Regions from separate parts of the Rhodoferax fermentans genome, predicted to be linked through region 2. Evidence: riboswitches for the same ligand, from Rfam matches in the RefSeq annotation. Region 2 holds a riboswitch; each other region holds the start of a gene.
What was found. Region 2 has a riboswitch for thiamine pyrophosphate ahead of thiM (hydroxyethylthiazole kinase). Riboswitches for the same ligand answer to the same signal wherever they lie in the genome.
Positions count from the first base shown of each region.

Region 1: another riboswitch for thiamine pyrophosphate. It lies ahead of thiC (phosphomethylpyrimidine synthase ThiC); the one in region 2 lies ahead of thiM (hydroxyethylthiazole kinase).
Region 3: another riboswitch for thiamine pyrophosphate. It lies ahead of RF819_RS16915 (thiamine ABC transporter substrate-binding protein); the one in region 2 lies ahead of thiM (hydroxyethylthiazole kinase).

Region 1 is NZ_MTJN01000002.1:3,823,155-3,826,427, reverse strand. Features, by position in the region: gene dnaE (DNA polymerase III subunit alpha) at 1-353, shown strand, start outside; TPP riboswitch at 1,133-1,242, shown strand; gene thiC (phosphomethylpyrimidine synthase ThiC) at 1,328-3,241, shown strand.
Region 2 is NZ_MTJN01000002.1:3,226,169-3,229,441, forward strand. Features, by position in the region: gene thiE (thiamine phosphate synthase) at 1-412, opposite strand, end outside; gene thiM (hydroxyethylthiazole kinase) at 416-1,264, opposite strand; TPP riboswitch at 1,304-1,401, opposite strand; gene RF819_RS15055 (toll/interleukin-1 receptor domain-containing protein) at 1,632-2,423, shown strand; gene dnaQ (DNA polymerase III subunit epsilon) at 2,791-3,273, opposite strand, start outside.
Region 3 is NZ_MTJN01000002.1:3,625,710-3,628,982, forward strand. Features, by position in the region: gene RF819_RS16910 (ABC transporter permease) at 1-337, opposite strand, end outside; gene RF819_RS16915 (thiamine ABC transporter substrate-binding protein) at 403-1,425, opposite strand; TPP riboswitch at 1,494-1,605, opposite strand; gene pta (phosphate acetyltransferase) at 1,619-3,273, opposite strand, start outside.

The sequences.
Region 1 (3,273 bases), 600 kb from region 2:
ACCGCTTCTCGGGTGGCATGCAGCTCACCGTGACCCAGATCTGGGATCTGGAGCAGGCGCGCTGCCGTTTTGGCAAGTTCCTGCGGGTGACCCTGCCCAAGCAGGCGCAGGGCAGGGCGCCCGATGTGGCGCGGTTGATCAAGGACTACCCGGCGCAGCGAGAGCAAACCGAGCAGGGTGATCTGGTGCATGGACTGCAGGTGCGTATGGCTTTGACCTGCCAGAGCGACGAGGGCGCCGCTGCTGTGGAACTGAATCTTGGTGAACGCGCCCGTTTCTACCCGAGCAATGCCGCCCTGGCCAGCTGGTGGGCGCAGGTGGCACCTGGCACGGCAGATATAGTTTATGGGTGAAATTGGTATCTAGCCCTTATGGATAAAGGGCCTTTAACTATTTAATAGATAGCGTGTAACTTCGGCCCGATGTTTTGAGTTTCGTGCGGGCTGAGCGTGTAGAGGCCCAAACACTGAGCTCAGGGCGAACGGTGCAAGCGTCACGCAACGCGAGCTGCTTGTCCGGGTGGCAATTCAAAGCGAGGTGTTGGCGCAGACCGCCTGGCCGCCAACGTGCACTTTTGTGTTGCCTTGGATGTCTTGGGGAATGCGTCCAGGGCGTCGAACAAGCAGCAGCGATGCACGGCGCGGCGACTGGGTCAGGTGCATGCGGTTTTGGGGCGAAAGCACGCGCGGGGCTACGTAGCGGTATGCGAATACCCAGGACGCGCGCATTTCGCCCCAAAGCCCGGTCACCTGACTCAGCCACCACGCCTTAAGGGTTTCTGGAAGCCGTACGGGGTCAAGAAAGCCGGAAACTCCAGGTAATTCGGGGAGCACACAGATCTTTTCTGATAGCTGTCAACCCTTTTTTGATAAGGGTTTGAGGCTGTTTTTCAATCTCCCCCTCCCGTCAAACCTACACGGTTGAGACAGGGTGATTGGGTCAGGCGACCGGGCTTTGGGGCCAAAGGCGCGCGTCTCACCGTTTGGTGTACTGATCGACTCCGCCCGCGCGTGATTTGGCTCCAAAACCGCATGCGCCTGGCCCGGTCGCCCTGGCGCACCCAGAGAAGGTTTTCTATCAGCACACATCAGTTTGAAGCCCACCCCGCCTGACCAGGCTGCGTTTACACTGCACAGGCTTGTCGGGGCGCCAGAGACGAAAGTCGAGGCTGAGACCACTTCTGTGGAACCCGCTGAACCTGATCGGGGTCATGCCCGCGTAGGGAACAACGCAATTGGCATCGGTGCACCTTAGGGCGGCTCACAAGATCTTCCCAGGTTGACCCCGGCACTCCAGGCAGGCTTTTCTTGACCTACTGGAGACCGCCATGACACCCACCGTCGACACCACACAAATCACCCGCGGCATCACCCGCACCCCGTTTCCGGGTTCGTCCAAAATTTACCTGAGCGGTTCGCGCCCCGACATCCGGGTGCCGTTTCGCGAGGTGGCGCTTGGCGACACGCTGGTCAAGAGCGACCCGACACAGGGTGAACCCCGCCGCGTGCCCAATCCGCCCTTGCGCCTGCCCGATGCCTCTGGCCCCTATACCGACCCGGCGGTGGCCATTGACATCAGCCGTGGTCTGCCGCCGCTGCGCAGCGGCTGGATCGCCGAGCGGCAGGACACCGAGGCCTTGCCCGGCCTGAGCAGCCGTTACGGCCAGCAGCGCTTGGCTGAGCCCGCCTTGAGCACTTTGCGCCTGGTTCGCCAGACCAGCCCGCGCCGCGCCAAGGTGGGTGCCAACGTCACCCAGATGCACTACGCCCGCCGTGGTCTGATCACGCCGGAAATGGAATTTGTCGCCATCCGCGAGAACCTGGTGCGCGCCGAACTGGCCGAGCGCCTGGCCAGCGAACGCCTGCCGCGCCCCGGCCAGGCCTTTGGTGCGCTGATGAGCCAGCCGATGAGCCCGGAATTTGTGCGCGACGAGGTGGCGCGCGGGCGCGCCGTGATCCCGTGCAACATCAACCACCCCGAGTGTGAACCGATGGTGATTGGCCGCAATTTTCTGGTCAAGGTCAACGCCAACATCGGCAACTCTGCCACCACCTCCAGTGTGGAAGAAGAGGTGGACAAGCTGGTCTGGGCCATCCGCTGGGGCGCCGACACGGTTATGGACCTGTCCACCGGCGACAACATCCACGAAACCCGCGAGTGGATTCTGCGCAACGCGCCGGTGCCGATTGGCACCGTGCCGATTTACCAGGCACTGGAAAAGGTCAATGGCCGCGCCGAAGAACTGAACTGGGAGATTTTTCGCGACACGCTGATCGAGCAGGCCGAGCAGGGCGTGGACTACTTCACGATCCACGCCGGGGTGCGCCTGGCCTATGTGCCGCTCACCGCCAACCGCCTCACCGGCATCGTCTCGCGCGGCGGCGCCATCATGGCCAAGTGGTGCCTGGCGCACCACCGCGAGAGTTTCCTTTATGAGCACTTCGAGGACATCTGCGAGATCATGAAAGCCTACGATGTGAGTTTCTCGCTCGGTGACGGCCTGCGCCCCGGTTCCATTGCCGATGCCAATGACGAGGCGCAGTTTGCCGAGTTGCACACACTCGGTGAACTGACCCAGATTGCCTGGCGGCATGACGTGCAAGTGATGATCGAAGGCCCCGGCCATATGCCGCTGCAGATGGTCCAGGAGAACGTCGACAAACAACTCAGCGCGTGCTTTGAGGCGCCGTTCTACACCCTGGGGCCGTTGATCACCGATGTGTCACCCGGCTACGACCACCTCTCGTCGGCCATGGGCGCGGCCAACATCGGCTGGTACGGCACCGCGATGCTGTGTTACGTGACGCCGAAGGAGCACCTGGGCCTGCCCAACCGCGACGATGTCAAACAGGGCCTGATCGCCTACAAGATTGCCGCCCATGCGGCCGACCTGGCCAAGGGTTACCCCGGTGCGCAGATGTGGGACAACGCCATCTCCAAAGCGCGGTTTGAGTTCCGCTGGGAAGACCAGTTCCGCCTGGCGATTGATCCGGATACCGCGATGGCCTTCCACGACGAAACCTTGCCCAAAGAACACGCCAAAGTGGCGCATTTCTGCTCGATGTGCGGGCCCAAGTTCTGCTCGATGAAGATCTCGCAGGAGGTGCGGGAGTTTGCGCGTATCTCGGTGCCGTCTGCGCCCCAGGCCAGCGCCCCAGCACCCAGCGCCGAACAGCTGGGCTCGGCCCTGGCAGACAAGGCGACCGAGTTTCGCCAGGGTGGCCAGGAGATTTATGGATGAAATTGGCCTCTAGCCCTTATACATAAAGGGCT
Region 2 (3,273 bases):
GCCAACTGGCAGCGCGGTGCACGTCGTCGAGTGACTCGACTGACAGGCCGATGAACACCTGCGCTGGCAGCAGTTGGCGCGCCAACTCCACCGGCATGTCCGACTGACCCAGGTGCACACCTTGCGCACCACAGGCCAAGGCCACGTCAATGCGGTCATTGATCACCAGCGGCACACCCAGCGGTGTCAACAAATCATTAAGCGCACACGCCAGCGCGACAAAGTCGCGCGTGTTGCTGGTTTTTTCACGCAGCTGCACACAGGTGGCGCCGCCCTGCACCGCCGCCATCACCACGTCCGTCAGGTTGCGACCGCGTAGCGCCTGCTGGTCGGTCACCAGATAAAGCCGCACCAGATCGGCCACCGCCGCGCGGTTTGGGCGCGCCATATCACTCACAAAATCGGAGTGCATGGCTCAGGCAGTGATTGGACTAGAGGCCATTTTGAGCACAGACTCAAAGGTCACCCGGTCCAGCAGCTGCAACTGGTCCAGCAAAGCAATTTGCAAGCTGCCCACACCCAAACCCTGGGCCTGCACCTGCTGTGTGGCCACCTGCCCCACCACACCCAGATACGCCATGGCCGAGACCGTGGCGCGCCAGGCATCGGGCTGCACCGCACAAAACGCCCCCACCAGCGCGGTGGCAGAACAGCCCACGCCAGTGATACGCGTCATCCACTCATGGCCGTTGGACAGACTCACGTGGCGGCCGCTGGCGTCCAGCACATGGTCCACCTCACCACTGACACACACCACACCGCCGGTGCTCTTTGCCAGGTCACGTGCGGCTTGCAGGGCGTCGCTGACGGCAGCGCCGCTGTCCACCCCGCGCGTCTGCACCGCCACACCCGCCACACTCATGATCTCGGACGCATTGCCCCGAATCACCGAGGGGCTGGCCTGGGCCAGCAAGGCAGAAATGCTCTGGTTACGATAGCTTGTAGCCCCCGCACCCACTGGATCCAGCACGGTTTTGATGCCACGTTGAGCGGCAATAGCCAGCGCCTGGCGCATGCTCTCGATCCAATAGGGCTCCAAGGTGCCGATGTTGAGCACCAGCGCCTGCGCGATGGCCGCCATGTCGCGCACCTCTTCGTGTGCGTGCGCCATCACCGGTGAGGCGCCCATGGCCAGCAGGAAGTTGGCGTTGTAGTTCATCACCACCAGGTTGGTGATGGAATGCACCAGCGGGCGCTGCGTGCGCACCGCGAGCACGTCAGCCCAGATGTCAGAAGGTGTTAAAGCGTTGGAAAAAGTCGTCATGGCCGTCACAGGTTAAAGACCCGAAGTCGCACGACGCTAAGCAAGTTTTTGACGCTTTCCTACGCTGGCACGACCCAGATCAGGTTCTAAGAGTATTTCTCAGCCACCGAAAACGGGTGGCACCTCTAGCAGGGGGAATTATGACGGATGCGGGGAGTGTCCGGCGATAGCGGTCTGACGAAACTTTCAGATGTCGCTGATGCAGTGGTCGCAATGTCTGCGTCTCACATTTTGGGGATAGTCAAATCCACAAAAGTCGTTTATCATGAACTTTTGTTTCTTGCACTTTTAATCACTGCTGCTGCAGTAGCTATGATTCTCGTCAGCCAAAACACTTCACAACTACACAAAAGTTCGGAAAACTCAAATGAAAGTATTTATCAGCTGGTCAGGGGCGCGGAGTAAAGCTGTCGCCGAATTATTGAGCGATTGGATTAAATGTGTTCTTCAGGCCGCGAGGCCATGGATATCCACACGTGATATTGATCGTGGTGCACTTTGGTTCTCAGAAATCAGCGATCAGCTAAAAGACACAACCGTTGGTGTAATTTGTCTAACACAAGAGAACAAAAATAGACCATGGATTCTATTCGAAGCTGGTGCACTTGCAAAAGGTTTGTCTTCAAACAGAGTTTGTACGCTTCTGGTCGACCTAAAAACTACTGACATAGAGGATCCTCTAGCACAATTTAATCACACCTTACCCGACAGAGATGGACTTTGGCAGCTAGTAAAAACCTTAAATGCTTCTTTAGGAATTATTGGTTTAGATGAGCGAATTCTTGACCAAGTATTTGCAACATATTGGCCTCAATTCGAGAAAAAGTTTACAGAAGTCCTAACAACAATACCAATTGGTCAAAAAACTGAACAACGCTCAGAAAAGAATCTCTTAACAGAGATACTTGAAAACACCAGATTTTTAAATCAAAAAGTTAGAAATCTTGAATTAAATATAGAGCAAAAAGATAATTATTCTGATTATGTAAGAATAAAACAGAGTAATTTATATAATAATGGCTCAACAAAATTTTCCGATTCAACTGAAAACGACGAGGATCTTAAAACACTCAAAAAATTAGTTATTAATACTTTAGCAAAAAATAAGAATATACATAATTCCGACAAACACAATGATATCGAAAGGCCGCTGAAGTGAGAAAACAATCCTTTAAGCGGAAGATTTTGCAGCAGTTTCCCCCACCCCAAAGAGCTGGGAGTTAGATCCGCTTCGGTTTGAAACGGTATTTATGACAACGACTGATCTTGTGTTCCCGGAACTGAAGCACACTGAACCCAGTCGGGGTACGGAGGGCAAGTACACGAAACAATTTGTTGAATGAGGCAATACCGTGGTGTTTCAGCCCGAATTTCAGAACGCTTTTCCGATTTCTGAAGCCGCCAACAAGGCATTGGCAACGCATCTTCACCTTTGCGCAATAAAACACAGAATTTGACTGTTCGCACAAACCGGACGCCATGTAAGCGCGACTTCATGCAGCTTTGGCCAACTGCTCGCCAGAGGATCACTCCGCCGCCACCGGCTCCAGCACCCGCCAAACCGTTTTTCCCTTGCTGTCCTTGTCGATCTGTTTCAGAACAGTTTCGTGGGCGGCCAGTTCCTGTTCGTTGGCGCTTAACACCGGCAGGTTGAACACCCGCAGGTCCATCAGCGGCGCGCCGTTGCCCGACGCTTCGTTGGCCGAGCTGTCGTCCATCAGCAGCACGTCCTGACCTCGGGTCAGGTTGATGAACACGTCGGCCAGCAGTTCGGCGTCCAGCAGCGCGCCGTGCAAGGTGCGGCCCGAGTTGTCGACCTCCAGGCGGTCACACAGGGCGTCGAGTGAGTTGCGTTTGCCCGGGTACAGCTCCTTGGCCATGACCAAGGTGTCGGTCACGCTGGCGACAATCTCGCGCACCTTGGGGTGGCCGAGTTTGCCAAACTCCATGTCCAGAAAACCCAGGTCAAACGGCGCGTTGTGGATGATCACCTCGGCACCGCGCAGGTA
Region 3 (3,273 bases), 400 kb from region 2:
GCACCACAAAGGGCAACATCAGCAGGCGCAACACCAAAGCGCGACCAGCAAACTCAAAGCGCGCCAGCACCCAGGCCAGCGGCAGCCCCAACCCCAAGGCCAGCACACAGGTGATGACAGCCTGCGCCAGCGACCAGATCACGCGCCAACGCAGGTAATCGTCCTGCCAGGGCTGCCACAGCGATAGCCCGTCGGTGCTGCTCAGTGGCCCGGCAAACCCCTCCCACGCCAGGCGGGCCACCGGGGCCAGCAACAGCAACAACAAGGCGGCGGCGGGCAGCAGCGCCAGCCATACACCACGCGGTCGGGCCAGGCGAACCAGCCAGCTGGGCGTCATCACAGCCGCCCCTCACACCACAACACAGCCACCTGCCAAGCTTTCATCCAATGCGTGACCTGGGCCTACTTCAGCACCACCTGCGTCCAGCGCGCCACCCATGAGGCACCTTTGTCAGCAATCACCTGAGGCGGCAGGCTCTCAAACGCGGCAGGTGCGGCGCCGTGGCGCATCACCGGCGCCAGCGGCGTCTTGGCCACCGCGGGGTACATCCACATGCTGGTCTGCAAAGCCTCTTGCACCGGGGCAGAGCGCAAAAAGTCAACCCACTTGAGCGCCGCCGCTTTCTGCGCCGTGCCTTTGATCAGTCCCACCCCTTCGACCTGGCGGAACACCCCACCAGCCAGGTTCAGACTGGCCGTGGGTGACTCGGCGGGCTGGTCCTTGGCATAGAACACCTCGGCAGCCGGGCTGGTGGCATAACTCACCACCAACGGGTAGCTGCCCTTGTTGCGGCTGAACTCGGTGTAATAGGCTTCGCTCCAGCCTTTGACCACCTTGAGGCCGTTGCTTCGCATCTGCGCCCACCAGGCAAAGGCCTTTTCTTCCCCCAGCCCGGCAATCGTGGCCAGAAGGAAAGCGTAGCCAGGGCTGGAGGTGGCCGGGTTGGGCACCACCAGCCAGCCCTTGTAGGCGGGCAGAGTCAGGTCTTGCAGGGTTTTGGGCAAGGGCGTGCCACTTTTGGCGACCGCGGCGCGGTCATAGTTGAGGTTCACAAAACCATGGTCCACGGCGGCCAAGGCATCGCCGAGTTGGGCATCCACCGTGCCTGCGGCCTGGGGCAAGCTGGGTTCCAGCACACCAGCGGCCAGCGCCTTGGCTTGCAAGGTGTTGTCAATGCCGTAGACCACATCGGCCACCGGCTGGGCGCGGGTCAGAATCAGTTTGTTGAGCATTTCGCCGGCATCACCCCCTTTGATGAGGACCAGCTTGATGCCATTTTGGGCTTCAAATTGCGCCAGCAGCGGCTTGGGCAGGGAGAACGAGCTGTGCACCATCACCCGCAATTCATCAGCTGCGTGGCTTGGGGCGGACAAGCCGGAAACAGCCAGCGTGATGGTGGCCAGGACAAACAAACGACGGTTCATGGTGGTCCCTATAAAAAAACACCCGCGCGGTGAACGCACGGGTGATCAGGGACAGGCCAGAGCTGGCCGCCAACAACCCATCACGCTCCCTACGCTGGCATGATCCAGATCAGGTATGGGGTTTTTCTCAGCCTGGCCTGCTGCATTGCTGCGGTAGGCCAGACACCCCCGGTGAAGGGTCGGATTGTAAGGCTCAGGCCTTGGTCATCGAGTCGGCCTGGATGGCGGTCAGCGCGATGGTGAAAACGATGTCGTCCACCAGCGCACCACGCGACAGGTCGTTGACGGGCTTGCGCAGACCCTGCAGCATCGGGCCCACCGACACCACATTGGCCGAGCGTTGCACCGCCTTGTAGGTGGTGTTGCCGGTGTTGAGGTCGGGGAACACAAACACCGTGGCCTGGCCAGCCACCGCGCTGCCGGGCGCCTTTTGGGCAGCCACTTCCTTGACACTGGCGGCGTCGTACTGCATCGGGCCGTCGATCACCAGCTCAGGCCAGCGCGATTTGGCCAACTCGGTGGCGGCTCGCACTTTTTCCACATCGTCGCCCGAGCCTGAGGAACCGGTGCTGTAGCTGATCATGGCGACCTTGGGGTCGATGCCCAGGGCGCGGGCGCTGTCGGCACTTTGTTTGGCGATTTCGGCCAGCTCTTCGGCCTTAGGGTCGGGGTTGACCGCGCAATCGGCATACACCAGCACCTGGTCGGGCATCAGCATGAAGAAACACGAGGACACAATGTTCGAGCCCGGTGCCGTCTTGATCAGCTGCAAGGCCGGACGGATGGTGTTGGCGGTGGTGTGCACCGCGCCACTGACCAGGCCATCGACCTCGTCAACCGCCAGCATCATGGTGCCCAGCACCACGGTGTCTTCCAGAGAGGCCAGCGCTTGCGGGGCGGTCAGGCCCTTGCTCTTGCGCAAGGCCACCATCGGCTCGACAAAACGCCCGGCGATCTCGGTCGGGTCCAGAATCTCCAGGCCAGCAGGCAACTCCACACCGATGGCGCTGGCCACCGACTCGATGACCTGACGTTTGCCCAGCAAAACACAACGTGCCAGGCCTTTTTCGGTACAGATCACGGCGGCACGGATGGTGCGGGGTTCATCCCCCTCGGGCAAGACAATGCGTTTGTTGGCGGCGCGCGCCTTTTGCATGAGCTGGTAGCGGAACGCTGGTGGCGACATGTGGGTCGACGCCGCATTGTCCAGACCGGCGCAGATGGCGGTGGCATCGAGCTGCTCCACCACACTGTCGATCACCAGGTTCATGCGGGTGTGGTCGTCCTGCGGCACGGCCAGCGGCAGGCGGCTGACACGGGCGGCGGTACCAAAGCTGTCACCATCGGTGCGCAACACCGGCAAGCCACTGTTGAAAGCCATGGCACCAAAACGCTGGATGCGGGGGCTGATGAAACTGTTGTGGGTCAACACCAGACCCGCCAGTTCGATGCCGTTGCTGGCGGCCAGCGCGGTGGCCAGCATCACATCGTCACGGTCACCGGCGCTGATCACCAGCACACCGGGTTTGAGGCGCGGAATCACCTCGGACACCGAACGGGCGCACAACACGGTGTCACGCACACGGCGGGTGGCGATATCGCCCTCGATCATCACCTCGGCGCCCAGGTAACGCGCCACATCCAGGGTACGCGGTGCGGAGAGCTCGGGGTTTTCACGCACCACACCAAAAATCGGCACACCACTGAGCTGGCTGGCCACGGCGGCTTCGTCAAAGTCGATGCCCACGCGGTTGAAGATGACACCTTCCACATGGCGACCCGAGTTACGGATACGCGCAATCATGTACTGGGTGTGGGCAATGCCCTCGGCATCGGCACCACTGGCCA